DNA from 2 places in the Aeromonas sp. 160P genome. Region 2 is predicted to be linked to the other one. Evidence: riboswitches for the same ligand, from Rfam matches in the RefSeq annotation. Region 2 holds a riboswitch; the other holds the start of a gene.
The links. Region 2 has a riboswitch for cyclic di-GMP ahead of gbpA (N-acetylglucosamine-binding protein GbpA). Riboswitches for the same ligand answer to the same signal wherever they lie in the genome.
Positions count from the first base shown of each region.

Region 1: linked by a shared signal. The riboswitch ahead of ACY8FN_RS19595 (glycosyl hydrolase family 18 protein) and the one ahead of gbpA (N-acetylglucosamine-binding protein GbpA) in region 2 are both predicted to bind cyclic di-GMP.

Region 1 covers NZ_JBUXKV010000001.1:4,207,043-4,222,666, reverse strand. Annotated here, with positions in the region: gene ACY8FN_RS19600 (glycosyl hydrolase family 18 protein) at 1-1,955, shown strand, start outside; cyclic di-GMP riboswitch class I at 2,471-2,558, shown strand; gene ACY8FN_RS19595 (glycosyl hydrolase family 18 protein) at 2,657-5,278, shown strand; gene ACY8FN_RS19590 (glycoside hydrolase family 19 protein) at 5,357-7,288, shown strand; tRNA gene ACY8FN_RS19585 (tRNA-Ala) at 8,064-8,139, shown strand; tRNA gene ACY8FN_RS19580 (tRNA-Ala) at 8,168-8,243, shown strand; tRNA gene ACY8FN_RS19575 (tRNA-Ala) at 8,307-8,382, shown strand; tRNA gene ACY8FN_RS19570 (tRNA-Ala) at 8,438-8,513, shown strand; tRNA gene ACY8FN_RS19565 (tRNA-Ala) at 8,548-8,623, shown strand; gene yajD (HNH nuclease YajD) at 8,764-9,111, shown strand; gene rstA (two-component system response regulator RstA) at 9,272-9,982, shown strand; gene rstB (two-component system sensor histidine kinase RstB) at 10,004-11,329, shown strand; gene ACY8FN_RS19545 (hypothetical protein) at 11,384-11,566, shown strand; gene ACY8FN_RS19540 (IS4 family transposase) at 11,732-13,060, shown strand; gene mprF (bifunctional lysylphosphatidylglycerol flippase/synthetase MprF) at 13,282-15,624, shown strand, end outside.
Region 2 covers NZ_JBUXKV010000001.1:179,723-195,346, forward strand. Annotated here, with positions in the region: gene ACY8FN_RS00870 (S41 family peptidase) at 1-2,064, shown strand, start outside; gene ACY8FN_RS00875 (ferredoxin reductase family protein) at 2,075-3,379, opposite strand; gene ACY8FN_RS00880 (hypothetical protein) at 3,687-3,923, shown strand; gene ACY8FN_RS00885 (M3 family metallopeptidase) at 4,003-5,868, opposite strand; gene ACY8FN_RS00890 (IS1595 family transposase) at 5,923-6,885, opposite strand; gene ACY8FN_RS00895 (methyl-accepting chemotaxis protein) at 7,186-8,868, shown strand; cyclic di-GMP riboswitch class I at 9,133-9,218, shown strand; gene gbpA (N-acetylglucosamine-binding protein GbpA) at 9,284-10,708, shown strand; gene cbl (HTH-type transcriptional regulator Cbl) at 10,770-11,717, opposite strand; gene ACY8FN_RS00910 (sulfate/molybdate ABC transporter ATP-binding protein) at 11,841-12,908, opposite strand; gene cysW (sulfate ABC transporter permease subunit CysW) at 12,936-13,826, opposite strand; gene cysT (sulfate ABC transporter permease subunit CysT) at 13,823-14,662, opposite strand; gene ACY8FN_RS00925 (RBBP9/YdeN family alpha/beta hydrolase) at 14,933-15,508, opposite strand; gene ACY8FN_RS00930 (sulfate ABC transporter substrate-binding protein) at 15,565-15,624, opposite strand, start outside.

The DNA of each region.
Region 1 (15,624 bases), 4.0 Mb from region 2:
AGAAGGCGTGTGCTGGCCGCGCCGACTTCAAGGTGGCGATGCACGATCCCTGGGCTGCCATCCAGATGCCGCAAGGCCGCCTTACCGCCCATGACGAGCCTTACAAGGGCAACTTTGGCAACCTGATGGCACTCAAGCAGGCCTATCCGAACCTCAAGATCCTCCCCTCGGTCGGTGGCTGGACTCTCTCCGACCCCTTCTACTTCCTCGGTGACAAAACCAAGCGCGATGTGTTCGTCGGCTCGGTGAAGGAGTTCCTGCAGACCTGGAAGTTCTTCGACGGTGTGGATATCGACTGGGAGTACCCGGGCGGACAGGGCGCCAACCCGAAACTGGGCAGCCCGAGCGATGGTGCCACCTATGTGACCCTGATGAAGGAGCTGCGGGCCATGCTCGACGAGCTGGAGGCCGAGACCGGTCGCCAGTATGAGCTCACCTCGGCCATCGGGGCAGGGGGCGACAAGATCCAGGATGTGGACTACAAGGCGGCCCAGCCTTACATGGATCACATCTTCATGATGACCTACGACTACAACGGTGGCTGGAGCAACACCGAGCTGGGTCACCAGACCAACCTCTATGCGGCGAGCTGGGATCCCAATACCAAGTACACCACCGACAAGGCGGTCAATCAGCTGCTGGCGCAGGGGGTTGACCCCGGCAAGCTGGTGGTCGGGGCCGCTATGTATGGCCGTGGCTGGACCGGGGTGAGCGGTTATCAGGGCAACAACCCCTTCACCGGCAAGGCGACCGGCAAGGTGAAAGGCACCTGGGAAGATGGGGTGGTGGATTACCGCGACATCGTCAACAACCGGATGGGGGCTGGCTGGGAGCAGGGTTACGACGAAGTGGCCGAGGGGCCCTATCTGTTCAAGGCGGCGACCGGCGATCTCATCACCTATGACAACGAGCGTTCGGTCAAGGCCAAGGGGCAGTATGTGCTGGCCAACAAGCTCGGTGGCCTCTTCTCCTGGGAGATCGATGCCGACAACGGCGACATCCTCAACGCCATGCATGAAGGATTGGGCCACGGCAGTGGCATCACGCCGCCGGTCAACAAGCCGCCATTGGCCAACGCGGGCAGTGACCTCAAGGTGACCGGCCCGGCCGAGGTGACGCTGGATGGTTCGGCCTCTCACGATCCGGAGAACAGCGCTCTCAGCTACAGCTGGAAGCAGATCTCCGGGCCGCAGGCTGGCTTGCTCGATGCCACTCAAGCCAAGGCCCGCGTGGTATTGAACGCCGTGGCAGCCGACATCAATCTGGTGTTCGAGCTGACGGTGACCGATGACCAGCAGTTGAGTGCCAAGGATCAGGTGGTGGTGACCAACAAGGCGCCGCAAGCCAACCTGGCGCCGGTGGTGAGCGTGCCAGCCACGGCATCTGTAGAGTCGGGCAAGCAAGTGACCATCAAGGCCACCGCCTCCGATCCGAACGGTGATCCCCTGACCTATCAGTGGAGCGTGCCGGCAGGCCTCACCGCGACAGGCCAGAACAGCGCCACCCTGATAGTGACCGGCCCGAGCGTGACCAGCGACACCGGCTATGACCTGAGCCTCACCGTCTCCGACGGCGGGCTGGATGCCAGCGCGGCAACCCGTCTGACGGTCAAACCGGCCAGCGGCGGTGGTGGCTGCACGGCGACCGATCCGGATGCAGTCAATTGGCCAGTCTGGAAAGCGGCAACCACCTATAACAGCGGTGACAAGGTGAGCCACAACCAGCTGGTGTGGCAGGCCAAGTACTGGACTCAGGGCAACGAGCCGAGCCGCACCACGGATCAGTGGCTGCTGGTGAGCAAGGTGCAACTGGGTTGGGATGCCAATGTGGCCTACAACGGTGGCGAGATCACCACTTATAACGGCCGTCAGTGGAAGGCGCAGTACTGGACCAAGGGCAGCGAGCCCGGCAAACACGACGTCTGGCAGGATGTGGGGGCCGCCAGCTGTAAATAAGAGTTGAATGGTCACGGGGCATGCCAGTCATGCCCCGTTTTTTTTGTCTGGCAATCAGTGCCAGCGCCTCTTTACCCCACCGCGCTCTGACATTCAGTGGGCCACCACGCCACTTTTTGGTTAGGGGCGGTACTGGCGACCCCGGGCGTAAAGTCAAACGAACAATTTTGTCGTATCTGAATGGTCAATTGGGTGGGGGGAGGCTGCGGGGCCGGTGACAAAAGCGCGCTGATAAAACCATTATTAATTCATGTTCAGGGTGGTATTTCGTAAATGACACTTTTGTTAGTTATTGTTTTTTATCGGTTTATTTTATGGCTCGATCCATGGCCAAGCCATGGCCTCTGTTGTTGTGAACAAAGTGTATGTTTCAATCATCTGGCTTTAAACAATTAACCCTTAAAAATTAAACACTTGTGGCGTTTCTTTTCGAGGGAAAAGGCAATGGTCGGATTTGTTTAATCCCTTGAATACCCATATAGTCAATCAGTGATTATTTATCGCCGAGAATAAAGTTGTGCTAAGGGCAAACCGATTGAAAAGTCGGGACGCAAAGCTTCCGGTTTAAGGGACATGTTTACCTAAGATAGCGGGGCCACCACAGTGTTATGCAGACTGCCTTTGCCAAGGGGTGGTCATCTTTGTGTTACCTGTCGTGTTGCGTTGCCCTTTCGTTTTTCAATAACGTAAAGGAAAGCAATATGCTAAGTCCAAAACCTGCGTTGCTGGCCATGATGGTCGGTAGCCTGCTCGCCTCATCGGCCGCCTATGCCGCCGCTCCCGGTAAACCCGCCATTGGTTGGGGCCCTACCAAGTTTGCCATTGTCGAAGTCAATCCCTCCGCGAGTGCATACAACCAACTGGTGACCCGCAAAGACGCCGCCGATGTCACCGTTACCTGGAACATCTGGAGTGGCGATATTGGCCAGACCGCCAAAGTGCTGCTGGATGGCAAGGAAGTGTGGTCAGGTCCCTCTTCTGCGGCCGGCACCGCCACCTTCAAGGTGAACAAAGGTGGTCGCTATCAGATGCAGGTCGCGCTGTGCAACGGCGATGGTTGCACCCTGTCTGATGCCAAAGAGATCCTGATTGCCGATACTGATGGTAGTCACCTTGTTCCGCTCAAGCCGACTCTGCAAGAACACAACAAGCCCTATGCCAACAAATCCGGCAAGGTTGTCGGTACCTACTTCGTTGAGTGGGGCGTTTATGGTCGAAATTTCCCGGTAAACAAGATCCCGGCACAGAACCTGACCCATATCCTCTATGGCTTCACCCCTATTTGCGGCGGTGATGGCATCAACGACAGCCTCAAAGAGATCGAAAACGGCAACAGCTTCCGAGCGCTGCAAAAATCCTGTGCCGGTCGCGAAGATTTCAAGGTTGCGATCCACGATCCTTGGGCTGCGATACAAGCGCCACAAGGCACGCTGGGTGCCTGGGACGAGCCCTACAAGGGCAACTTCGGTAACCTGATGGCCCTCAAGCAGGCCTATCCGGACCTGAAGATCCTCCCTTCCGTCGGCGGCTGGACTCTCTCCGACCCCTTCTACTTCATGCATGACAAGGCAAAGCGTGACGTGTTCGTCGCCTCGGTCAAAGAGTTCCTGCAGACCTGGAAGTTCTTTGACGGCGTCGATATCGACTATGAGTTTCCGGGTGGTGACGGCGCCAACCCCAACCTGGGCGACAAGACCAAGGATGGGGCTACCTATGTGCTGATCATGAAAGAGCTGCGCGCCATGCTCGACGAGCTGGAAGCAGAGACCGGTCGCACCTATGAGCTGACCTCTGCCATCGGTGCCGGTTATGACAAGATTGAAGATGTGGATTACAAGGCTGCCCAGCAGTACATGGATTACCTCTTCGTGATGAGCTACGACTACAACGGTGGCTGGAGCAATACCCAGCTGGGTCATCAGGCCAACCTGTATCAAGCGACCAATGGCTCCGCCAACAAGCGTTACAACACCAATGAAGCGGTCAATCTGCTATTGGCACAAGGTGTCGACTCCGAAAAACTGGTGGTCGGTGCGGCGGCTTATGGCCGTGGCTGGAAAGGGGTGAGCGGCTATCAGGGCAACGATCCCTTCACCGGTACCGCAACTGGCAAGATCAAGGGTACCTGGGAAGATGGCGTGGTCGATTATCGCCAGATCGTCAATAACCACATGGGTGCGGGTTGGGAATACAACTACGACGAGACCGCAGAAGCGGCGACCCTGTTCAAGCCCTCCACTGGCGAGCTGATCACTTATGATGACGATCGCTCCGTCAAGGCCAAGGGCCAGTATGTGCTGGCCAACAAGCTGGGTGGCCTCTTCTCCTGGGAGATCGATGCCGATAACGGCGACATCCTCAACGCCATGCATGAAGGCCTCGGTCATGGTGAAGGGATCACCCCGCCAGTCAACAAGCCGCCGGTAGCCAATGCGGGCAGCGATGTGGCGGTGACCGGCCCGGCCACCCTGATGCTGGATGGTTCCGCCTCCCACGATCCGGAAAAGGGTACCCTGACCTACAGCTGGAAGCAGATCTCCGGTCCGCAGGCCGTACTGGGTGATACCACGCAAGCCAAGGTTCGGGCCGATGTGAACGCCGTCAGTGCCGATACCCAACTGGTATTCGAGCTGACCGTGACCGATGACCAGCAACTGGCTGCCAAGGATCAGGTGGTGGTGACCAACAAGGCACCGCAACCCAACCTGCCTCCGGTCGTTACGCTGCCTGCCAGCTTCAAAGTAGAAGAGGGCAAGCAGGTGAGCATCACTGCCAAGGCATCCGATCCCAATGGCGACGAGCTGATCTACCAATGGCAAGTGCCTGCCGGGATCACGGCCACCGGCCAGAACAGCGAGACTCTGGTCGTCACTGGCCCCGCAGTGGATGTCGAGACTGGCTATGACCTGACCCTGACCGTCTCCGATGGCGCACTCGACGCCAGCGCAGCAACTCGTCTTACCGTTACGCCGATTAACGATGGCGGTGAAGGTGGCGACAGCTGTACCACCACAGACCCTGAAGCTGCCAACCAGCCTGCATGGCAGGCCAGCAAGGTCTACAACGGTGGTGACAAGGTCAGCCATAACCAGCTGGTATGGCGTGCCAAATACTGGACCCAGGGCAATGAACCGAGCCGCACTGCGGATCAGTGGTCACTGGAGAGCCAGGTTGATCTGGGCTGGAACGCTGCTGTTGTCTACAACGGTGGGGACCTGACCAACCACAACGGTCGTCAATGGAAGGCCAAGTGGTGGACTCAAGGTAATGAGCCGGGCAAGCACGATGTCTGGGTTGATGTCGGTGCAGCAAGCTGCCGTTAAGTTGAGATCATTATGATTGTGGCGGGGTCTGTTCAGACCCCGTTTTTGTCTGCTAATAAAGTTAAGAGAGCAACAATAATGAAAAAAAATCGCATCACCCTTCTGCTTGCCGGCTTGATGCTGAGCGGCCACCTGTGGGCGGCCGAAGCATACGACATCAACAAATCCTATCCGGGCGGTAGCCAGGTCAACTACAACGGCCAGGTGTTCGAGGCCAAGTGGTGGGTCAACCCGGGCCAGACTCCCGGTATGGCGGCTGCCAACGAGTGGGATACCCCGTGGAAGCTGATCGGCGAAGGTGAAGTGACCCCGCCGGACAATGGCGACGGTGACGACAAGCCCACTCCGCCCACACCAACACCTACGCCGCCGGATGGCACCACAGCTCCTGTCTATATGAGCCAGGCAGAGCTGGATGCCAAAGAGCAGACGCTGACTGACTTCCCCGGAATGGAAGCGGTCAAGACATCTATCGCTACCCGCGACAATCTGGTGGTGGAAGCGGTGCAAGCGGGCCGTGCCGACAACCCGGATAACGTCAAGCTGGTGGAGAGCCTGCTCAGCGAGAGCCAGTTCAACTACCTGTTCCCGCTGCGTGCCCCCGAGTACAGCTATCGTGGTCTGCTGCAGGCGGCTGCCAAGTTCCCGGCCCTGTGCAGCAACTACAGCGATGGTCGCGATGCCGAGGCTATCTGTCGCAAGACCCTGGCGACCATGTTTGCCCACTTCGCCCAGGAGACCGGTGGCCACGAGAGCTGGCGTCCGGAAGCCGAATGGCGTCAGGCGCTGGTCTATGTCCGTGAAATGGGCTGGACCGAAGCGATGCGCGGCGGCTACAACGCCGAGTGCAGCCCCAGCGTATGGCAGGGTCAGCAGTGGCCATGCGGCACCTTCGACAATGGCGAGTTCAAGAGCTATTTCGGTCGTGGTGCCAAGCAGCTCTCTTACAACTACAACTACGGCCCCTTCTCCGAGGCGATGTTTGGCACGGTGCGCACCCTGCTCGACCAGCCGGAGCTGGTGGCTGACAGCTGGTTGAACCTTGCCAGCGCGGTGTTCTTCTACACCTATCCGCAGCCGCCCAAGCCTTCCATGTTGCACGTCATCGACGGCACCTGGCAGCCGAACGAGCATGACAAGCAGAACGGTCTGGTACCCGGTTTCGGGGTGACTACCCAGATCATCAACGGTGGCGTTGAGTGTGGCGGCAATGCCGAGCATGCCCAGTCCCAGAACCGTATCAACTACTACCGCGAGTTTGCCAACTACCTCGCCGTGCCGGTACCGGCTGACGAAGTGCTGGGTTGCAAAGGGATGAAGTACTTTGACAACGAAGGCGCCGGTGCCCTGCCTATCTATTGGGAGCAGGACTGGAGCTATGTGGCCGAGAATCCGAACGGCGGCAAGAGCTATGCGTGCAAGCTGGTGGGTTACCAGACCCGTTTCAGCGCCTTCAAGGAGGGGGATTACACCCGCTGCGTCCAGCACTTCTATCCCGAGCTGGTGATTGAAGATAATGGCGGTGGTACCAACCTGCCACCGGTGGCCAGCATCACAGGCCCGGCGCAGGCCGAAGGCGGCAGCAAGGTAACCCTGTCGGCGCAGCACTCCAGCGATCCGGAAGGCAAGCCGCTGGCGTATGCCTGGACCATTCCGGCTGGTGCTTCTGCCCCGGCACTGGATCAGGTCACGCTGGAGCTGACCCTGCCCAAGCCGGCCAGCGATACCAAGCTGGATATCAAGCTGATGGTGACCGATGAAGGGAACCTGAGCCGCAGCGCTAACCACGCTCTGCTGGTCAAAGGGGAAGAGGGGGGCGTAACCCCACCGGATGGTGACTACCCGGCCTACAAAGCGGGCACTCCCTATAAAGCGGGCGAGCGCGTCAGCAATGGCGACGCCAGCTACGAGTGCAAACCGCATCCCTACACCGGCTGGTGTTCCGGTGCAGCCTGGGCTTATGAGCCCGGCAAGGGAACCGCATGGAGCGATGCCTGGATTAAGTTGTGATCCGGCAATAAGCCAATGCAATAAAAGATGGGGCCTGCGGGCCCCATTCTTGTTTGGTGGAGTTCAGGTTTGGCCGAGGACTCTCTCTGGCCGGGACAGGACAGCACCTGATGGCGCTGCGATAGGATGTGTGATGTAGTTTTATTACTGTTATTTATGAAACACTTTCACGACTCACTTGCCGTAGCGAAAGTAGTATTCACGGGTGGACGGGGCATAGGCATCTTTCTCTACAATGCCGCTCTTGGTGGTTGCGCCCTTGAGGCGGAACAGGACTGCCAGATTCTCAAACATAGATTACCTCATCGCTCTGTCATTTATGGTTATGGTGTGTGATCTGGATCACGGTTTGATCCTATGGCTATCTGTGAGCTGGATCAACTTTTTATGTTGTAAATTTACCGAAATCATAGAAAGGGTTTTCAAATGCAACATTCTTTATGGAAAGGGTTTCTTGTTCATGGAGAGGGTTTATTGGGGTGATGAGGGCGAGTTTGTTGGCGCACCTGCAATATAAGGCAAGAGAACGGAAGCGTTGCATCGGAAAGGGGCCGGCTGCATAGGCTGCACTCTATCGCGGCTTGAGATCGGAGTTTGAGCCGATTTGTGACATAAAACAGAGAGATAGCATGCTCCTTGCTGGTAAAAACAGCGGACTGCTGCAATTTTGACTAAACGAATCAATGGCGGTTATTTTAGGGTTGACAGCAAAGCTCACGATGCCTATCATCCGCCTCCGTTGCCGGAGATAACTTCGTCAGCGCCGAGGTGAGTTGGGGTTATAGCTCAGCTGGGAGAGCGCTTGCATGGCATGCAAGAGGTCCGCGGTTCGATCCCGCGTAGCTCCACCAAATTCTCCTCGAACAATCTGGAATCAAAGGGGTTATAGCTCAGCTGGGAGAGCGCTTGCATGGCATGCAAGAGGTCCGCGGTTCGATCCCGCGTAGCTCCACCAGGTTCCTGATTGAAATGAAGTACCCAGGGCAGTGCGGTGTGTATCACCCAAGCCGACCTTTGTGGGGTTATAGCTCAGCTGGGAGAGCGCTTGCATGGCATGCAAGAGGTCCGCGGTTCGATCCCGCGTAGCTCCACCACTATTTGCAGTAACAGATGACGGGCCGCCAGAACCCGCTGTCTGAAAAAGAATTTGGGGTTATAGCTCAGCTGGGAGAGCGCTTGCATGGCATGCAAGAGGTCCGCGGTTCGATCCCGCGTAGCTCCACCAAATTCAGAATGACTTTAGGTCATTCACACAAATCGGGGTTATAGCTCAGCTGGGAGAGCGCTTGCATGGCATGCAAGAGGTCCGCGGTTCGATCCCGCGTAGCTCCACCAAATTCTTGTGACAAGAAACAAAAAGGCCACCGCATCGCGGTGGCCTTTTTGTTGTACGAAAATTTTATTTCTCCAGCCGAACAGTGTGGCCGCAGTGCTACCATATTGCATTCACACGTTCAGGAGGGCGGGTATCAATTATGGCAATTATCTCTAAGCACTATGCGCAGTTGGAAAGCGGCTACCGTGAAAAAGCCCTGAAACTCTATCCCTGGATATGTGGACGCTGCTCTCGGGAGTTCGTGTACTCTAACCTTCGCGAACTGACGGTTCATCACATCGATCACGACCATACCAACAATCCTGAAGATGGCAGTAACTGGGAACTGCTTTGTCTGTACTGTCACGATCATGAGCATTCAAAATACACCGAAGCTTATCAATATGGGTCAACGGTCGTTGCTGGCGAAGATGCCAAAAATGCTGCCGGTGGTGCGACCCATAACCCCTTTGCTGATTTAAAAGCGCGGATGAATAAGAAGTCGTAGAGGGATTGCTGACAGAATGGATTCATACCCCTTTGCGGGTCAGCTCCCTGTGGGTGGTGTAACAGGGACGCAGATGTTCCTGGCGTATGATTGAGCTAGGTGACCTAATTGTTATGCTGGCCGGCATCGTGTCTTCATCGGTTTCGAATGGAACTTTTCTATGCAGCGCATTCTTTTTGTTGAAGATGATCCCGAGATAGGCCAACTCATCAGCCGTTGGCTTGGTCGCCACGATATGGAGGTGATCCTCGAACCCAGAGGGGATATGGCACTGGCCCGGGTCGAGGCCGAACAGCCCGATCTGGTGCTGCTCGATATCATGCTGCCGGGGCAGGATGGCATGTCTCTCTGTCGGGATCTGCGGCCGCGCTTTGACGGCCCCATAGTGATGCTCACCTCGCTGGACAGCGACATGAACCAGATCTTGAGTCTGGAGCTTGGCGCCAACGATTACATCCTCAAAACCACCCCACCGCCGGTGCTGCTTGCCCGCCTGCGGGTGCAGTTTCGCCAGCACCAGCAAACATCAACCCAACCCGTTGCCATCAGCAGCGTTCCTCAGCAACTGCAATTTGGCCGATTGCACGTCGATGGACCGGGTCGGGATGTGCGGCTTGATGGCGAGAGCATTGCCCTCTCGACCGCTGACTTTGATCTGTTGTGGGAGCTCACTTGCCACGCTGGCCAAATATTGGGACGGGAAACTCTCTTTCGCAGCCTGCGCGGTCGGGAGTATGACGGCCAGGATCGCAGCATGGATGTGGCCATCTCCCGCCTGCGCCGCAAGCTCGGGGATGACCCCGACAACCCGACCCGGATCAAGACGGTCCGCCAGAAGGGCTATCTGTTCGTTCCCCACGCCTGGGAATAAACCTCTTTCGGGAGCACCGCCATGCGCCGTCTCTTTATCCAGTTCTATCTGTTGCTGATCGGCTGTTTTACCCTGGCCATCCTGCTGGTGGGCGTGGTCTATCAGGTGACTGCCGAGCGGGCGGGTGACCGCTACCTCGAGCGGATGTTGCAAGGTTCCCTTGGCCTGTTGACCAGCGAGTTAGCGAGAACTCCGCCACAGCGCTGGCCGGAGCGGCTGGCCGAGCAGAGCCGCCAGTTTACCCTGCCCCTCAAGGTCGGCAAACTGGCGCACCAACCACTGGCCAGCGAGGATCAGGCCTTTCTGGCCGCAGGGAACATCGTCATCGTCGAAGAGGATGACACCTTCCTGCAGCGTGTCCCCGATACCGATCAGGTGCTGATCGTTGGCCCGGTTCCTTATCTCTCCTATCTGCACGAACTCCACTGGGTCGATGTGGGGCTGCTGCTGGTGATCGGCCTCTCCCTCGGGCTGCCACTGCTGCTTTGGCTGCGCCCCCACTGGCGCGGCTTGCTCCAGCTCGAGCAAATCGCGCGCCGGGTGGGAGATGGGGATCTCTCCTGTCGTACCAACCTGCCGCAAGGCAGCAGCCTGGCCCGGGTCGGACGCACCTTCGATCAGATGACCGCCCAGTTGCAAGCGATGCTCGCTAGCCGCAAGCAGCTGACCGATGCCATCGCCCACGAGTTGCGCACCCCGCTGGTCAGGTTGCGCTATCGGCTTGCCATGCTTGACCCCCAACCCTCGGAGACCGAGCAGCAGGCACTGGAGCGGGATCTGGGGGCGCTGGACTCCCTTATCGAGGAGATGCTCACCTATGCCAGGCTGGATCGGCCCGAGCTGCCACTCAAGCTCGATGAGCTGGAACTGGTGGAGTGGGCGGAGCTCCACTTTGGAGACTGGCAGGCACTGCGCCCGGAGAAAGCACTGGCTTTGCAACTACCGCCCATCCAGATGCCCTGGTGCGGCGATCAACGGCTGTTGACGCGCGCCGTGGAGAACCTGATCGGCAACGCCCTGCGTTATGCCGAGAGTCGGGTCACCCTCTCGCTCTCCCGGTTGCAGGATCACTATCTGCTGGAGGTGAGTGACGACGGGCCGGGGATCGATCAGGCACTGGCCCCCCAGATCTTCGAGCCGTTTGTGCGCCTTGATCAGAGCCGGGATCGCCGCACCGGCGGCACCGGACTGGGGTTGGCCATCGTACGCAGCATTGCCCGTCATCACGGGGGCGATGTGGCGCTGCTGGCCAGTGACCGCGGCGCCCGCTTCTGCATCACCCTCCCTGTACATTTGGATACAAACCGTCACCAACCGCTCACTGAAGGACAGCCGCAACAGTCATAGGATGAAGTCATGGAGAAACGCTCCATAACATCAACCCGAATAAGGAAATTGAACATGAAAAAAATTATCCCCCTGACTTTGGCTGCCGTCTTCGCCCTCACCTCCGGTTTCACCATGGCAGCCACCCCGACCAAAGCAGCTGCACCGCAAGCCACCCAGACCAAAGTGGTGAAGAAACATCATAAAACCACTCACGCCAAAGCACCGGCGGTCAAAGTGGCTCCGAAAACCAAATAACAGCCCACCGCTCCCTGAAAGACGATCTGATCGGCACAGTAAGTAGTTAAGCGGAGAGATGACAAAGGGAGGCCTGATGCCTTAATGCCGATCAGTTAAGGATCCATTGACCGATCCTTCTGATGTGTGAAAATCCGAAACCTGTTGATTGGTTTCGGATTTTTTATGCGTATCGCTCAAGCTCTCGACTTCCTCCACGCCAGTAATGCCGCTCAGTTTGAGTCACTCTCCGACCTCATTCCCAACGAGCTCATCACCACTCTGCTCGGCGAAGAGGGCGTCGCTACCCTCCGCCGTCGCCGTATGCCCATGGAGCGACTGGTCTGGGCCATCATCGGCATGGCCATCTTCCGCAACGTCCCCATGACCCAGCTGGTCAATCAGCTCGATATCCTGTTGCCCGGTGACCGCCCCTTTGTCGCCCCCAGCGCCTTCCTGCAAGCTCGCCAAAAGCTCGGGGACAAGAGCATTGAGCGGTTGTTTCACGAGACCGCCTCGCTCTGGCACCAGCAGGCCAATCACCCCGGCTGGGCCGGGCTGCAACTGCTCGCCGTCGATGGCGTGATGTGGCGAACTCCCGATACTCCGGACAATGCCGCTGCCTTTGCCAAGCCCGGCACCCAGCATGGCGAGACCGCTTATCCGCAGGTACGCATGCTCTGCCAGATGGAGCTCACCAGCCACCTGCTTGTTCAGGCGGTCATGGAGAGCTGCGCCGTCAACGAGATGGTGTTGGCCGAACAGCTGGTCGCGCGTACGCCGAACCACTCGCTGACCCTGTTCGACAAGGGGTTTTACTCCCTCGGTTTGCTCCATGCCTGGCAGACCGCTGGCAGCGAGCGGCACTGGCTGCTGCCACTCAAAAAGGGCACGCAATACGAGGTGGTGCGCAAACTGGGGCGTCAGGATGTGCTGGTGCGTCTCAAAACCAGTCCACAGGCGAGAAAGAAGTGGCCGCAACTGCCAGAGGCGCTAGAAGCCCGCTTGCTGACTCGCACTATCAACGGCAAAGAGCGGCAAGTGCTGACCTCAATGGTCGACCCGATGCGCTTTGTGGGCGCCGATATCGTCGAACTGTATGGCCACCGCTGGGAAATCGAGTTGGGCTATCGGGAGATGAAGCACAGCCTGCAACAGCACCGGCTGACCCTGCGCAGCAAGAAGGCGGCGGGGATACGGCAAGAGCTATGGGGTGTGCTGCTGGCGTACAACCTGTTACGCAGCCAGATGGTAAAAATGGCGGCGAGCCTGAAGGGATACACGGCGAGTCAGCTGAGTTTTCACATGGCCTCGGTGTACCTCATCCATGAACTGAGCTGCATGTCGTATGTGTCGCCGGGGAATATCCCAGGACGCGTTGCGGAGCTGGAGAAACAGGCGGGCCAGTTTGTGTTGCCGGCCCGAAGGGATCGAAGTTACCCCCGCTGCGTGAAGCCAAGGCCACAGAAGTATGGAGTTAAAAAAACCAATAAAAACAATGCCAGTCAGGCTTAACTGACTGGCATTAGGCCTGATGCCTCCCTTTTCATCTTCTGCAACGACATCATCAGCCTCGTATACCGGGTTTGTTCCATGAAAAACATGATCGATATTCCATCTTGCGGCCCCCGAATCGACCATCTGGCACAGCGACACACCGCACCTTATCCCATATTGCCATGCATTACCGTAACGCTATAAAAATCAACTATTTGAATTAACAATAGGAACATGGAATGTGGCGTCATCTCGTTAAATGGTTAGGCCCTTTGTGCAGCTTGCTGCTGCTGGGCACCGCACTGACCGTGCTTTATCACCTGACCCATTCATGGCACTGGCATGATATTCGTGTCGCTATCTGGTCGCAGCCACTGCCCCTGTTGGCAGCCGCACTGCTATTGACCCTGTTCAGTTATGGCTGCCTCTGCTGCTACGATCTGCTGGCGCTCCACGCGCTGGGCAAGCAGCTCCCCTGGCAACAGGTCGGAATCACTTCGTTTATTGCCTACACCTTCTCCAACACCCTTGGCTTTGCCCTGCTGACCGGCACCTCGGTACGCTACCGGATCTACTCAAGCCTGGGGCTCGCCACCGGGGAAGTGGCCCGCGTGGTGCTGTTCTGCTCCATCACCTTCTTCCTCGGCTTGCTGGCTTGGGGAGGCGGCTCCCTATTGACCTGCGATGTGTCACAGTTGCTGCCAGAGTGGCCACTGTGGGCAGATACCTTGCTCAAGCTGGCTGGCGCCATGGCGCTGTTGCTGGTGGTGGCCTATCTCTGCTGGCCCCAACCCCGACTCTGCTGGCGGGAACACACCCTGACCCTGCCCGGATTCAAGGTGCGCTTGCTGCAACTGCTGGTTGCCCTGATCGACTGGATGGCAGCGGCCGCGGTGCTGTTTGTGCTGTTACCCGCCCAGAGCGTTCCATACCCCGTGCTGCTCAGTGCTTTCGTGCTGGCCAGCTTCCTTGGGGTGATGGCTCACGTGCCCGGCGGGATCGGGGTCTTTGAAGCGAGCATGAGTCTGCTGCTGGCCAATTATCTGCCAGCCGACAAGCTGCTCGCCTCGCTGCTGCTCTATCGCTGCATCTACTACGTGATCCCCTTTCTCTGCGCCTTGTTGCTCTTTACCAGTCAGGAGATGTTGCAGCAGAAAGTGCGCTGGCAACGGTTGCAGGGGATCATGAGTGCAGTGCGCGAGTTTCTGCCCGCCCTCATCAGCCTGGGCACTTTTGCTGCTGGCAGCCTGCTGCTCTGCTCGGGGATGATCCCCACCATGCGCAGCCGCATCGAAACGCTGCTGCAGGTGTTGCCACTCCATCTGCTGGAGCTCTCCCACATACTCGGCAGCGTGAGCGGGGTGCTGTTGATCCTGCTGGCCCGCAGCCTCTATCGCCGCCATGATGCCGCGTTTCGCATCAGCCAGTTGCTGCTGGTACTGGGGATGACCTTCTCCCTGCTCAAGGGGGGAGGCTGGGAGTCCACCCTGCTGCTCGGCAGCTTTCTGTTGATCATGACGCCCTGCCGCCCGCTGTTCTATCGCAAGGGATCCCTGCTGCATGCCCAGTTCACCCCGGGCTGGCTTGTCTCGGTCGGCGCCGTACTGCTGGGGGCCCTCTGGTTGCTGCTTTTTTCCTACCGTCAGGTGGAGTATGACCACGCCCTCTGGTTCCACTTCTCTCCCCACGGCGGTGCCGCTCGTGGCCTGCGCGCCATGGGCAGCGTGGTCGCCGTGCTGGCGGTGGTCGGGGTTGCACAGTTGCTGGCGCCGCTGCGCATCGTGGGCAACAAGCCGGATAAAGAAGCGCTGGCCCGCGCCCACGAGCTGGTGGTACGTGAAGGGGGGAACCACGGTTATCTGGCCCAGCTGAAAGATAAATCCCTGCTGTTCCACCCCGCCGGTGACGCCTTTTTGATGTATGGCATCGAGGGCAGCAGCTGGATTGTGATGGGGGATCCGGTCGGTCGCCCAGAGCTGATTGAGGAGCTGCTCTGGCAATTTCGGGAGCTGTGCGACGAGCACGACGCCAACCCGGTCTTCTATCAGGTCTCGGCCCGCTATCTTCCGCTCTATCTGGAGCTGGGGCTGATCCCCTTCAAGCTCGGTGAAGAGGCGATGGTGGATCTCACCACCTTCGATCTGGCGGGCAGTCGGCTGCGCAACCTGCGCCAGAGCCACGCCAAGGGCAAACGGGAGGGGCTGACCTTCGAGGTGGTCGAGGCGAGCGACGTGGCCGCACTGCTACCCAGACTGCAAACAGTCTCCGATAGCTGGCTGCAGAGCAAGATGGGCAAGGAGAAGGGCTTCTCGGTCGGCCGATTTGATCCCGACTACCTCACCCTGAGCCCGGCAGCGCTGGTGCGGTACGAGGGGCAGATCGTCGGCTTTGCCAACCTCTGGGTCAGCGATAACAAGGAGAGCCTCTCTATCGATCTGATGCGTTACAGCCTGGATAGCGGCACCGCTCCCATCATGGATTTTCTCTTCGTCGAGCTGCTGCTGTGGGGCAAGGCGCAGGGGTATGCCAGCTTCAATCTGGGGATGGCCCCCATGTCCGGTTTCAATGACCACCCGCTCGGC
Region 2 (15,624 bases):
CTCATCTACCTCTCCGAACAGAAGGGGGCTGCCGCCCTCTATCGGCTGCACAAGACGCAACCGGATCGGCTGTTCAGCGATCCGGGCGCCCTGACCGAGAGCCTGCTGCTGGCCATTCCCGGCAAGGGGATCAGCCGTCCGCTGCTCTCCCCCGACGGCAAGCAGCTCGCCTTCGTGGTGGATGGGCAAGCCATCCATCTGCTGGATCTGGCGAGCAACCAGCAGCGGGAGCTGGTGCCTGCCAGCTTCAACCCCTCGCGCCATGAGGCGCATCTCGCCTTTGCCCCCGACTCCCGCCATCTGGCTATCACCTTTCGCCCCGACTCTGCCCAGCAGGAGATCGCCGTCATCGACACCCGTGACCCCAAAGCCACGCCGGTCAATGTCAGCCTCAATGGCTATCAGGATGGGGCGCCGGCCTGGAGTCAGGATGGCAGTGTGCTCTATTGGCAATCGACCAAATACGGGGTGCTGGCCGCCGATGGCGAACCCCTTGGCAACACCCTGCTCGGCATCTATAGCAGTCGTGCCGCCAAGGCTGACTTTCTGGCAGAACAAGTGCCCCCCAAAGAGGGCTATGGCTTTGAAACCGATCGTCTTGCCCATCGGGAGGCACTGCAACTGTTCCCCACCGGCAATCTGCTGGCCAGCCGGATCGTCGATGATCAGCTGATCTACCTGGTGGAGGAGATTGGCGCCAACGAGGAGAGCGAGATCAAGGGGTACGCCAGGGACCTGCGCAAAGGTGATACCAAGCTGCTATTTGCCGAGCAACCGGGCCCGGCCTTGGCCAGCCTCAATCAGCAGGCCACCCTCGCAACACTGGTACGGGATGGTGAGATCAGCCAGATCACCCTGGAGTCTGGCGACGCTATCACGGCCCCGTTCACTCTGCAGTCCGATGTCCGCTGGCAAGGACGGATGGAGGCCGCCTTCGATCAAATAGCCCGGCTCACCCGGGATGAGTTCTATCGGGATGATATGAACGGCGTGGAGTGGGATGGCTATGTCGCGTCTTACCGCCGCCTGCTGCCGGGTATCGGCAACCCGCGGGATTTTGGCACATTGCTGGCAGAGCTGGCCGGTGAGCTGAATGTCTCCCACACCTGGGGGGGTGGTCCGGCCCCCTTCCCGCGCATGGCGGACGACACCGCCAGCCTTGGCGGCTACTGGCAAGAGAGTGCGCACGGGGTCGTACTCGGCGCCCTGCTGGCGGGCGGCCCGCTGGATCAGGAGAGCGACATTGCCGCAGGCGCTCGCCTGCTCGCCATTAACGGCGTGGCAATTGCCAATCTGGCCGAACTGGATCAGGCCCTCAATCATCAGGCCGGTGCCCGGCTTGCCCTCACCTTCCAGCAAACCGGCAGCAAAGATCCTGACGAGATCGAGGTCAGCGCCATCGACCTGCAACAGGAATATCGCCTGCAACTCGATAGCTGGATTGCCAAGCGGCGAGAGCTGGTCGCACAACTGAGCGATGGCAAGGTGGGCTATGTCTATCTACCGGAGATGAACAGTGCCGTCTATGAAGAGCTGGTGGCGGAGGCGCTCGGGCGACTGCGCAGCAGTGAGGCGCTGATCGTCGATGTTCGCTTCAACAAGGGGGGGTATCTGGCCAATACCCTGGTGGAGTTCCTGACCGGCAACGGCAGCACCAAAGGGATGGCCAGCAGCTGGCCACGGCTTGGCAAGGGAGAGACTGACGCAGCCACCCGCCAGTGGACCAAGCCCTCGGTGGTGCTGGTCAATGCTGGCAGCTACTCGGAAGGGTCGGCCTTTCCCGAATACTACCGCGCCCTGAAGATTGGCCCCATTGTCGGCGAGCCGGTGCCCGGCACCGGCACCATGGTGTATAGCCACGAATCGCGGCTGATCCCGGGGCTGGCCTACGGCATTCCCACCCTGGGGCTGCGCAAGCCGGACGGCACCTTCTACGAGAATCAGGAGCTGATCCCGGACGTGCAGGTGCCACTCACCCCCGCCGATATACTGGCCGGACGCGACCCGCAACTGGAGGCGGCGGTACAAGCCGCGCTCAAGCAGTTGCCAGCCAGCGCCCGGTAACGGTCAGAGCTCAACGAAAGCGAAACAACTCGCGATGCAGACGCCCGTCCGGCAACAGCCGGGTCAGGGCGTCAGCCATCCCCTCGGGCCCGCAAAACCACACCTGCTCAGGCGCATCCCGCGCGATGCGTGTCAAATCCAGCCGCCCGGCCGCCTTGTCCAGATGCAGCTGGTAACTCACCCCGGTACGCTGGCAAAGTTCAGCCAGCCGCTGTTGATAGACAGCGCCCGCCATATCTGGCGCGCACTGGATCAGTGTGATCCCCTCGCCACTGCCACCCTGTGCCGCCAACGACTCCAACCAGGCGACAAAGGGGGTGATACCGATCCCGGCTCCCAGCCAGAGGGCTCGCCCTCCTCTCTGGGGCGCCACAAAGGCGCCATAGGGCCCGGTCACCACCACCCCATCCCCGGCGCGAGCCTGCGCCACCAGCTGACGGGTGTGATCCCCGAGCGCCCGCACCGCGATCACCAGTTGCCGCCGATCCGCTGACACCCGCACCAGAGTAAAGGGGTGCGGCCCCTCCTTGGCATCAAACTCGAAGAAGGCAAACTGGCCCGGGCGATAGTGGGTCAGCGGCCTCTCCAGCTGCATGGTCAGCTCACAGGTCTGATCCGCCAGCGCCTGTACCGCAATGACCCGGCCCGGATGGCGATCCCGCGCCCCCACTTGCCCCAGCAGAGAGTAGAGGGCGCCGATCGCCCCGATCCCGCCAATCAGCCAGATCGACACCCCTACAGGGGTCATGGCCCCCACCTGAGGCAGCAAGCAGAGCCCGTGACCCCAACCCGCCAGATAGATGATCGGTGCCAGCCGGTGGATCAGCCGAAAACGGCCATAACTCACCAGCGCCAGCAAGCTCACCACCACCAGCGCGATCAGCAGATAGAAACTCCACTGCCCCAGGGTATTGCCAAGCTCATGGAGCGAAATGCCATTTCCTACACCCGCACCACCCCCAACTCCGGCGCCACCAGCCCCGCGCCGGGCGGGACGACTCAACCAGCCGACCGAGACCGCCCATTTGGGCGCCTCCACCAGCAGCCAGTGTGCGGTCAGCGCCAATGCACCCCCGATGGCCGTCTGACGGTGCAACCGCAACATCCGATCCAGACCGCCACACCAGACCTCCAGCTGCGGCAGGCGCAACGCCAGCACCAGCGAAATCGCCATATAGGTAATTCCCAGCAGGCCAGTGAGCAGCAACATCTCATGGCGCCATGGCCACACCCCGTTGGCGTCCCCCCCATAGCCCAGCCACCAGACCCCGACCGCCAGCAATGGCAACAGCCACCACATCCGTTTGCCCGTCATAACATGCTCCTTGGTTCCATCGCTGCAGGGCCTCATCTACCTGCTCATAGCACCATTAAAAACCCTACAAGTCACAAGACTTTGCCAGAGGGGGAAGGTTGTGTGGCAATGTGTGACAAACGAAAACAACAGAGGGGCCTGCATGCCCCTCGTGATCACGCTTGCTGGCTCGATCTCTCTGCATAGGGGATGGCGCAACTGTTGTCTCTGGGTTGGTTGACACCCGGCCAACAAAAGGAATCAAATGGGGACGATAACCATCTGCGGTGGGAGAACCTATTACCCGCCCACGGACAAGGAGAACCCCTTGCTTGCATCCAATGAAAAACGCTTCTGCCCCAGCTGTCAGCGCGAGACCCGCCATGTCGTGGTGCTGGTCGACAAATCCTTTGGCAAACAGCCGACACCGGAGCAAAAGCGCAAAGAGTTTATCAAGGACTTCATTACCGGCTGGGCAGCAGGCCCCTTCCTGGCCAACATGGATCGCTTTGAACGCCACGTCATCTGCGAAAGTTGCGGAAATAAAGTCATTGATGAGTCGTGAATAATGAGCAAAAAAATGGCAGGAAGGTCCCCCTCCTGCCAATTGCTTATTCAGAACAAGCCTGCCTCCATATCATCACTTACTGCGCGCGGCTCTGCTCCTCTCCGACACCCCCAGCAAAGTAGCACCGGGCAATCCACGCCTCAAAGTCGGCCAGCATACGGGTTTCCGACTCGCGGTTGTCGGCGATGAGCTCTGCGCCATGTACCACCCGGATATGGGCATCGAGCGGGGTACCCTCACCTGCAGCGGGGCGCTGCTGGGCGGCGGCCATGCAGGCTTGCGCTTGCTGCCATGATTCGGCAGTGCTCAGGTTGCACGCCTCGGCCAGCGGCACCGCGCTGAACCCCTCGCCAGTCAGGCTTCGCAGGGTCTCATCGTGGCTCATGCCGTTGCCCGGCCCCCAGTAGTGGGCGGCCAAGTCCGGCCCGATGCGCGGGTTGTCGGTCAGGTAGCCATCGCGCTTCAGGAAATAGGCGCGGGTCTGCTCCACCGCCATCAGCGCCAGCAGGTAGCCGTGATAGGCGCAGGCCGACTCCTGATTAAGGAGGTGCGGAATGGCCAGCAGCGGACGCGGGCTCTCCACTCCGACGATCTTACGCTCCCACTGGCGGGCCAGCGCCAGTACTGCATCGGGAGTGCGCTCAGCCTCATCCATGGCGTAAAGATCCCGCTCGAAGTAGGCCACCAGCGCAATCTGGCGCTCGTTGAAGGCACGAAACGGCTGGCGCGCGGCGATCAACTCCTTGATGAGGGCATCGGGGATGGGCTCTCCCGCCGCGTTTCTGGCGTAGCGTTTGAGCCAGTCGGCATCGTCCAGCAGGCTGTCGCAGAACATCGACTGGGTCTCGGCATAGGCCATGGAGGTAGGCGGAAACTCCTGTGAGAAGCAGGGGGCGTTGCCGGTGACATTGGCAAAGTGCGCGGCATGGCCCCCCTCGTGGAACAGGGTATTGAGGCCACTCCAACCGCTGCCCACCTGCGCCGGATCGGCCAGGCTGGTGAAGTTGACCACCGCAGGCACCCACTCGCCCTGCTGGCAGAAGCTCGGCACCGGGCCGTGACAGAAGCCGTTCTCGTATTTCCCCTCCCGGGTCAGCAAGTCCAGCGTCAAGGTCGCCCCGCGATACTGGATGCCGAGGCGGCGGAAGCTCTCGACCCAATCCTTCAACGCCCGCGAGAAGGGCACATAAGGATCGAGCTGGCGGGTCACGTCGCCGCTCACGCTGTAGCGCAGGTTGTGGGGCAACAGCGCCGCCGCCCCCTTGGCTGCGTTGAGCTCGGCCAGACTCTGCTGCAACCGCCCATCGGTGCGAGCAATAAAGTCGTCGAGGATGGCGAACAGCTGCTCCGGGCTCATCTGCTCGTTCTTGCGCACCTTGTAGTCGAAGTAGTCGCGATAGCCCATGGCGCGGGCAAAGCGATTGCGGATCGCCACCACCTCGAGAAAACCGTTGCCGACCACCCATTGCTCCAGGGCGTGGAACATGGCGAGCGCGCTCTGGCGCACCGCCTCGTTCGGGCTGGCGGCGAGCGATGTGCTGGCGGCGGGCAGACTACCGGCCACTTGCTGCCCCTGCTCGTCCAGCAAGGTCAGTTTCAACCCCTTGCGGCGGGCAAACAGATCCGCCTCGGCGGCCACCAGCTCATCCATCAGGGCGGCAGCGGCGGGATCTTCAATCACGTTGCACTCGAAGAAGGCGATCCAGCCTTGCAGACCCCGTTTGAGATCATCCTGTTCGGCCTGCGCCAGCATCTCCCGTAATGCGGGCAGGCGGGCCGGATTGGCACAAAAGGCCTTGTAAGCCTGTTCGGCTGCGGTGAAACCGGGCTGATCATCGCTGGTGCCCATATAGGTGGACCAGAAGAGATCCTCCTTGCACCTGTGTACCTGCAGGTAGTCGGCGTTGAGCTGGTTGAAGTAATTCCTGGCAATGGAACTCATAAATTCCCTCTTGTTGTGGCGGCACCCGCAGCGGGGCCCACTCCTTATTTTTGGCTATGTCCCAATTACGTGTTGCATGGGGTGCCCCAGCGCCTCATGCAAACACGCTTTGATATTCACTCCCTTCCCGTAACGCTCCAGCATCCTGCGCCAACCCAGATAATTCCTCAGATAATGAGTTGCGACGCCATGAAAGCGCACCATCCATTCTTTCAATCGATGGTGATAGCCGTTTACATGTTGAATGTGGAATGCTCCGACCACTCGCTCACCCTGACGATTGCGCACTACTTGATGAGTCACTCCCTGCACTTTACTGAAACTGGCATACACGCCCGCGCCATCGCTACACAGCACGGCATCCGGCGAGACAAGGGGCTTCAAGACCGCGATAACTGTTTCGGCGTTCATCTTTTCCAACTGAAAATCGGCATGATGGCCAGCACGGTCCTGTACCACCATCACCGGAATGTAATCCAGCCCGGTTCCCCGGGTTCGCCCTTTACCACCGCGATGCCGTGCTGGACGCGGCAGTCCCCGTTGCCCCTTGAACGATTCGAGGAAGAAGGTTTCATCGACCTCAACGATACCCTCTTCCCGTGTGGCTTGATGGGCGGCCATCGCACGCAAGAAGCGGTGGCGCCAGAGGAAAGCGGTGTTTTTGCTGACCCCGCAACGCAAAGCTGCCTGGCGGACAGTCAGTCCTTCAATGAGGGCTTGCGCGTAGTCTTCCCAGCATTGGGCTTTACGTAATCTGGCCAAGGGGGTCTTTGTCAACACAGTGCTGGTGCGCAGACACAGTTTGCAACGGTAGCGACGTAGTCCCCGACTCCATCCCCAGGGTGCCAGCTGACTGGCATCAGCCTGACAATGTGGGCAACCACTGCATGCAGGTAGTTGGGTATTGAGTGAGGTAATGGCGTGGGGCGCAGTGAGCTCCTGCCGGGCAACACGGCGTTGGCGCAGAGTAAGCAGTGGAAAGAGAGACAACAGGTGTTGAAAGGCTGGGGTATCCATGATGGTAGACCTCAAGGTGATGGCCTACTTCAAGCTTAGCCTTTCAACACATAATTGGGACAGAGCCTTATTTTTTGCTGAAATGCCAAACCATTCACACTCTTTGGCAAAAATGACGCAGGGACGCGCATGAACACGCTACCAAAAAGTGAGTATCGCTGTCTGCTGGCTATACTGTTGTCAAAACACTCATTTGAAAAAGGCCGATGAACGGCTGCAACAATGAGTCGTTAATTTATGAAACTAGGCTACTGCGGTAACGAGCCACGTCACATCAATAGGGATAATGAGGGTTTCGTCATGTTCAAGCTCGGTGATATCACTGTGAGCCGCAAATTGATTTTGCTGCTCACGGTCGCATTTGTCGGTTTTATCTCGCTGCTGTTTATCTCGGCCAACGCGCTCCAGCGCAATCTGATGAGCGAGCGAGAGGCGCGGCTCAATGCGGTGCTGGGACAAACCATGAGCCAGATCCAGTTTCTGGCCAGCACCTTGCCAGCTGAACAGGCGCAGCAGGAAGCCCGCAAGCTGCTGACCAACACCCGCTTTGATGGCAACAACTACCTGTTTGTCATCGACGAGAACCGCACCATGCTGGTTCACCCCATCCGCCCCGAGCTGGTCGGTCAGAAGATGGGGGAAGGTGGAGCAGCCACCGCCGGGCAGTTCTGGTTCCAGATGGTGGATATCGCCAAAGGGGGCAAACAGGGCACCCTGCAATATGTCTGGACCGGCCCGTCAGGCGAGACGGCTGACAAACTCTCCATGGTCTCCGGCTATCAGCCGTGGGGCTGGATCCTCGGTTCCGGCATGCTGCTGCAGGATATCCAGCAGACCATCTGGGCCCAATACATGAAGATGGGTACCGCCACCGCCATCGCGGTCTTGCTGATGGGGCTGCTGGGCTGGCGCATCACTCACTCCATTGTCTCCCCCCTCAATCAGATCAACCACGCCATGCAGCGGGTTGCCAAGGGCGATCTGGTGGTGAGCATCCCGGTGCACGGCAAAGATGAGTTGGGTATGGTCGCCCGCTGCACCAACCAGAGTCTGGATGCCATCCGTCATGCCCTGCTGGAAGCGAGTCTGGGGGCCCGCAACGTGGCGGATGCAGCCCTGCGCATCGCTGCCTCTGCCGAGCAGACCAATCAGGCGGTCACCAGCCAGCGGGATCAACTGGCCCAGCTCGCCACCGCCATGAACGAGATGAGTGCCACCATCACCGATGTGGCGGGTCATGCTGAAAATACCGCCCGCGATACCCAGGAAGCGACCGGTGAAGCCGGGCTCGGCAACCGTGACGTTCATGCCAGCGTCAACGGTATTCAGGCGCTGGCTACCGAGGTGGAACAGGCAACCGTGCAAGTCAATCAACTCAAGGAGGGGGTGATGCAGATCAGCGAAGTGACGGCTGTCATCAGCGCCATTTCGGATCAGACCAACCTGTTGGCCCTCAACGCCGCCATCGAAGCCGCTCGCGCTGGCGAGCAGGGCCGTGGCTTTGCCGTGGTGGCCGATGAAGTGCGCCAGCTGGCCAGCCGCACCCGCCAGTCCACCGAAGAGATCCAGAGCACCATTGCCCTGCTGCAACAGCGAGCGGTTAGTGCAGCCAGCGCCATGGATGCCAGCCGCAAGCTGGCGGAGAGCAGCGTCAATCAGTCACGCCAGGCAGGTCAGGATCTCACCCAAATCGTCAACCGCATCCAGCATGTGAGCGATATGGCGACCCAGATTGCCACCGCCGCCGAACAGCAGAGCATGGTGGCCGAGGATATGAACCGCAACGTCAGCGGCATCAACGACTCGGCGCTGGAGATGTCCCAGTCAGCCTCACAACTGGCTCAAGAGAGTGAGCTGCTGGCAGGCCTCTCCCGCAGTCTGGATGAACGGCTTGCGGTGTTCAAACTGGGCAAAGAGTCTGCAACAACCCCGATGATGGCCCCCACATATCACCCCTCTGGCGAGCAGCGCGCCCGTCACTGACAGCGTCACGCAGTGTCGCCTTGTAACCCGACCTGCCAGCTCAGCTGGCAGTTTTTTTCACATCAATAACACGCAATTGGCATGCATCTTATCGACATATTCAACGGCATTCGACGTCATTCACAAATAAGAGAACAATTTAAAAACAGTCAGTTAGAATGATTCGCGTGCCGTTTAACGGTGCGTTTAAACATTTAACTTCAAATAATTAATCAATGCAGTGCGCAATGCTGATGGCTGAATATTTGGCCCATCACTAAACATCTAGTCATTTGGCAAACTGACCGAAAGGTCGGGACGCAAAGCCTCCGGTCTACAGACGTTTTGTCCAGGATAGCGGGGTTGCCACACGCAAGTGTGCGTCGGGGAACACCCCGGCCAACTGACTGCCCACATCTATCGAACAGAGGAATGTATGGCAGCAAAAATCCAACTCAATCAGATCGCCGTAGTGCTGGCGCTGCTGGCCAGCGGCAGCGCCCTGGCTCATGGCTACATCAGCCAACCCGAGAGCCGCAACTACCTGTGCAAAACCGGCGGCAACAGCCAGTGTGGCGGCGTGCAGTGGGAGCCACAAAGCGTGGAGGGCCCCTCCGGCTTCCCGCAGTCTGGCCCGCAAGATGGTCAAATCGCCTCAGCGGGCAGCCCGCGCTGGAGCGAGCTGAACGTCCAGACCAGCGACCGCTGGAGCAAGCATGAAGTGCAGGCTGGCCCCTTTGCCATCAGCTGGACCTTCACCGCCAACCACGTCACCCGCAACTGGCGCTACTACCTCACCAAGCAGGATTGGAACCCCAACCAACCCCTGAGCCGCGCCTCGTTCGATCTGACCCCCTTCTGCGTCATTGAAGGCAACATGGTGCAACCGCCCAAGCAGGTGACCCACAACTGTACCCTGCCGGAGCGCACCGGCTATCAGCTGATCCTCGGGGTGTGGGAAGTGGGCGACACCACCAACAGCTTCTACAACATCATCGACGCCAAGTTCAAAGATGGCAGCCAGCCGCCGCTGGCGTGGAGCCAGGCAGGCACCATCTACCCCTCCATCGACCTCGTGGTGGGTGACAAGGCGATGACCCGGGTATTCGATGCCAACGGCGAGCGCCCAGAGCTGCAGACCGTGCTGACCATCGCCACTGCCGAGCAGGGCCAGAAGAACAACTGGGCCCACGCCCTCGCCAGCAAGATCAACGCCGAACAGAGCCTGATCCGTGCCGGTCAGCAAGGGGCCGATGGCCAGTTCAACCCGATCTACGGCATGAACCCGGTCTATCTGAAGCGTGACAGCAAGCTGGAGCGGGTCGAGATTGACCTGCAACAGCAACAACCGCCGGTGGTGGACAGCATCAGCGTCAGCGGTCTGGCCAGCGACTATGTGCTGGACAACGGCAAGGCAACCCTCGACTTCACCGTCACCGCACAGGGCGATCTGACCGTCACCAACACCCTCTACGACCACGGCGGCGTCGCCAAGGGTGAAAGCAGTGCCGACATCAAGGAGAGCAGCCACACCTTCACCATGGCGCTGGAAGGATTGAAGGCAGGTCACCACCAGCTGGTGATCAAGGCCACCCCGAAAGCGGGCGGCGATACCATCCAGCAGACCATGGATCTGATGTTCAAGGAGGCGAGCAGTGGCGGCGACTACCAGTTCATCTTCCCGAACGACATCAAGTCCTACACCGCCGGTACCAAGGTGCAGCAGCCGAAAAATGGCAAGGTCTATCAGTGCAAACCCTTCCCCTACAGCGGTTACTGCCAGCAGTGGACCACCACCGCCACCCAGTACGAGCCGGGCATCGGCTCCCACTGGCAAGATGCCTGGATTGAACTGAAATAAATCTCGACATGAACAACAAGAAGGGGAGCCATTGGCTCCCCTTCTTGTCTTCTCTTCCCATTCAAATCTGGAAGTCGATGGCGGGCTCGCTGCCCATGGCGCGAGCCTGAATATCCGCCAGCGCCAGCTCGGGGTTGCAGAGCTGGATAAACTGCCAGGCGAAGTTGTGGTGGAACTGCCCCTGCTTGAGGCCGATCCAGGCGGTGTGGGGGGCAAACAGATGGCTGCCATCGAGCTGCACCAGCCCCTGATCGCGCTGGGCGTCAAACGCCATGTCGGCCAGAATGCCGACTCCCATCTCCAGCTCGACATAGGTCTTGATGACGTCGGAGTCCTGCGCGGTCAGCAGGATCTGCGGCTCGATGCCCGCCTCGGCAAATGCCTCGTCCACTCGTGCCCGCCCGGTCAACCCCGCCTGATAGGTGATGATGGGCCAGTTGGCCAGCGCCGCCAGAGTCAGCTCCCGTTCGTCAGCGAGCGGATGCTGCTCCGGCACCACGATATTGTGGTGCCAGCGGTAGTAGGGAAATGCCACCACCCCTTCGCTCTTGTCGAGCCGCTCGCTGCTGATGCCGATATCCACCTCGCCGCTCTGCACCAGCCGCACTATCTCCTCCGGGCCGCCCTGACGCAGCTCCAGCTGTACCAGCGGGAACTGCTCGCGAAACGCCTTCACCACCCGCGGCAGCGCATAGCGGGCCTGGGTATGGGTGGTCGCCACCAGCAAACGGCCCGAGTCGCGGTTGGCAAAGGTGCTGGCCAGTTTGCGGATATTGTTGGCGTCACCCAGGATACGCTCGGCAATCACCAGCAGCTCCTTGCCGGGCTCGGTCATGCCGAGCAGCCGCTTGCCGTAGCGGATAAAGAGCTCTAGCCCAAGCTCCTCTTCCAGTTCGCGAATATGGCGGCTCACCCCGGATTGGGAAGTAAAGAGCGCGTTGGCCACTTCGGTCAGGTTGTAATCCCGCCGCGCCGCCTCCCGGATAATACGTAACTGCTGAAAATTCACCTTGTCGCCTCCTGCGAAGGGTGGCGACGCTGCTTGGTCAACACCCTCATTTTTTGTTATATGGCCGGGATCATGCCCGGCTAACAGCCTGAACCGGGCGACCACACCGCCCACAACCCAGCATCAAATCTGGTAATCGGGATAGAACTGCGCCTGTCTGGCCACCAGCTTCACCCCCTGACCCGGCGCAAACAGTTTGGCTGCCTCCTTGGTCAGCTCCGCCTCGTAGTGAGCCCCTTTGGTTTCGCCGTCGCCACGCAGCTCCACCCGAATGCGCGGCCCCATGGGCAACAAGCGGGTGATGGTGGCGCGGATCCCGCCGGGCGCATCAGCAGGCAGAATATCCAGCTCGTGGGGACGGACATAGGCGATGGCGGCGCTGCCGTGGGCCAGATGGGAGGCCGACGGCCCGCCAAGCAGCTGCTCGCCGATGCCGAATCCCTGCTCCGCCACCCGACCGCGGAACTGGTTGACGCTGCCAAGGAAGCTGTGGACGAAGGAGCTGGCGGGCTGGTCGTAGACCTCGGCCGGGGTGCCGATCTGCTCGACCCGCCCGGCATTCATCAGCACTACCCGGTCCGCCACCTCCAGCGCTTCTTCCTGATCGTGAGTGACGAACAGGCTGGTGACATGCAGCTCGTCGTGCAGCTCGCGCAGCCAGCGGCGCAGCTCCTTGCGCACCTGGGCATCGAGGGCGCCGAAGGGCTCGTCCAGCAGCAGCACCTTGGGCTGCACCGCCAGCGCGCGGGCCAGTGCGACCCGCTGACGCTGACCGCCGGAGAGCTGGGTCGGATAGCGATCGGCCACATGGCTGAGCTGCACCAGATCCAGCAGTTCCTTGACCCGGGCGCGAATGGCCGCCTCCGCCGGGCGCTCGCTGCGCGGCTTGACTCGCAGGCCGAACGCCACGTTCTCGAACACCGTCATGTGGCGAAACAGGGCGTAGTGCTGGAATACGAAGCCGACGTTGCGCTCACGCACGTGCAGATCCGAGGCATCCTCGCCACGGATGATGACGCTGCCACTGTCGGCCTGCTCCAGCCCGGCGATGATCCGCAGCAGGGTGGTCTTGCCGCAGCCGGAGGGGCCAAGCAGCGCCACCAGCTCGCCATCGTGAAAGTCGAGGTTGATGTCTGCCAGCGCCGCGTACTGATTGAAATGCTTGTTAAGTTGTTGAACCTGAATGCTCATGGATGCCTCTTCTCAATAATCGTCAAATCAGTGGGACTTGTTAGGCTGACCACGCAACCGGGCCAACAGGGTTTCCCCCAGCAGGGTGAAGATCCCGAACAGAGCCAGCAGGCTGGCCACCGCAAAAGCGGCACCGGTCTGGTACTCGTTGTAGAGGATCTCGATATGCAGCGGCAGGGTATTGGTCTGACCGCGAATATGGCCGGAGACCACCGACACGGCACCAAACTCCCCGACCGCGCGGGCGGTACAGAGCAGCAGGCCATACATCAGGCTCCAGCGGATGCCGGGCAGGGTGACGCGCCAGAACATCTGCAGGCCGCTCGCCCCCAGCATGATGGCCGCCTCCTCCTCTTCCGGGCCGCGCGCCTCCATCTGGGGCAGCAGCTCGCGCACCACGAAGGGCACAGTGATAAAGGTGGTGGCCAGAATGATCCCCGGCATCGCGAAGATGATCTTGATGTCGTGCTCGCTCAGCCAGTCGCCAAACCAGCCTCGGCTGCCAAACAGCAGCACCAGCATCAGCCCGGCTATCACCGGCGACACCGAAAACGGCAGGTCAATGATGGTGATCAGCAGCTGACGACCGGGGAAACGGAAGCGGGCGATGGCCCAGGCCGCCGCGATCCCGAACAGCAGGTTGAGGGGGACGGCGCAGAGCGTGACCAGCGCAGTCAGCCCGAGCGCACTCAGGGCATCCGGCTCGCTGATGGCATGCCAGAAAAAGGCGAGCCCCGGCGTCAGCGCCTGAATAAAGACGGTGGCCAATGGCAGCAGCAGCAGGGCGGCAAACCAGCCCAGACCCACAGTGATCAGCAACCACTTGACCCACTGGGGCTCGCGGATCACGACCGGAGCCTTGCGGCCGGGGGCCGCCTCCACAGGGGCAACCTCGATGGCGATGGCAGATGAACTCATATCCGGCTCCCTCCGATGCGAGACCAACTCCAGGCCTGCAACTTGTTGATTAGCAGTAACAAAATGAATGAAATCAGCAGCATCACCACGGCGATGGCGGAGGCACCGGCGTAGTCGTACTCCTCCAGATGGCTCATGATCATCAGCGGCGCGATTTCGGAAACCATCGGCAAGTTGCCAGCGATAAAGATGACGGAGCCGTACTCCCCCACCCCACGGGCAAACGCCAGGGCAAAACCGGTGAGCAGGGCCGGGATCAGGGTCGGCCACAGCACCCGCAGAAAGGTCTGCCAGCGGTCGGCGCCGAGGCTGGCGGCCGCCTCCTCCTGCTCGATCTCGGCTTCCCGCAGCACCGGCTGCAGGGTGCGTACCACAAACGGCAATCCGATAAAGGTCAGCGCAATCACTACCCCGATGGGGTTGTAGGCGAGTTCGATACCAAAGGGGGCGACCCACTGACCAATCCAGCCATTGGGGGCGAAGATGGCACACAGGGCGATGCCGGAGACGGCGGTCGGCATGGCAAACGGCAGGTCGATCAGCGCATCCACCAGTCGACGACCGGGGAAGGTGTAGCGCACCAGGATCCAGGCCAGGATCAGCCCGAACAGACTGTTAAGCAGTGCCGCAATAAATGCCGCACCGAAACTCAGGCGAAAAGAGGCGAGCACTCGCGGCGAACCGATCACCTGCCAGAACTCGGCGGCGGTCATATTGTTCAGCGCAAACAGCACCAGCGCCGAGAGCGGCAACAGCACCAGCAGGCCCAGATAGAGCAGAGTGAAGCCAAAGGTAGGGCCGAAACCCGGCAAGACAGAATAAGAACCAAATCGCATAACACATCCGTCTGTTATGAATAATTTAAGATGTGGTGATTCTGCGCACTCTTCCTGTCAGCAACAAACACCGTTTGCGACTTTGCTAATTACTTTTTTGTCTAACAACGGTGGGACAAGGCTTTTAGAGCGATCCAAATAAAAAAAGGTCTTTTATATAAATAAAAGACCTAAGAAATGGAGCAATACGGAGCGGAACATTCAAAGAACGGGGCATGGCGCAACCAGCAAACCGCGCTATCGCCAGCCCTCCAACCACTTCACAGCTAACTAGCGAAAACCGAGCACCACGGGCCGGGGCGAGGCGGCCTTGACCTGCGCCACCACCAGCTCACCACGGCGATAGAGGGCACCCAGCAAATTCAGCCCCTGATGCCAATCCCCATGACCAGACTGGGCATTGATATGGCCCGCCTCACCGGCATCGAACAGCGGCACCTGCCACTGACGACTCCAGTATTCGGCCCGCTCAAAGCTCATCCAGGGATCGTTGCGGCTGGCCACCAGCTGGGCCGACACCTGCAGCGGCTCGGCCAATGCCTCATCCGCAATGCCAAAACGGGCGGGATCGGCGGGGGCCACCAGAAAAATCGAGGCGACCTTCTCCGGCTGTAACCTGGCCGCCGCGATGGCGGTCAAAGCGCCGAAGGAGTGGGCCACCAGATGAACCCGGCCGCGACGACTTCTCAGCTTGCTCGCCAGCTTGGCACTCCAGACCCTGAGGTCTGGTTTGTCCCACGGCAGCCCCGTCATGCGCTGCCATTGGGGAAAGTGATCATGCCAGCGGCTCTGCCAGTGATCCGGCCCGCTGTTGTGCAGACCGGGAACCAGGAGGATCTTGTTCATCTTGGTGCTCCTATCGGCTGGCACAGGGGCCAGTTCAGTGATGGATATGGCGGCTATCAACGACCCGGCTGGTAGATCTGGTCAAACAGACCACCCTGAGCGAAGTGCTTCTTCTG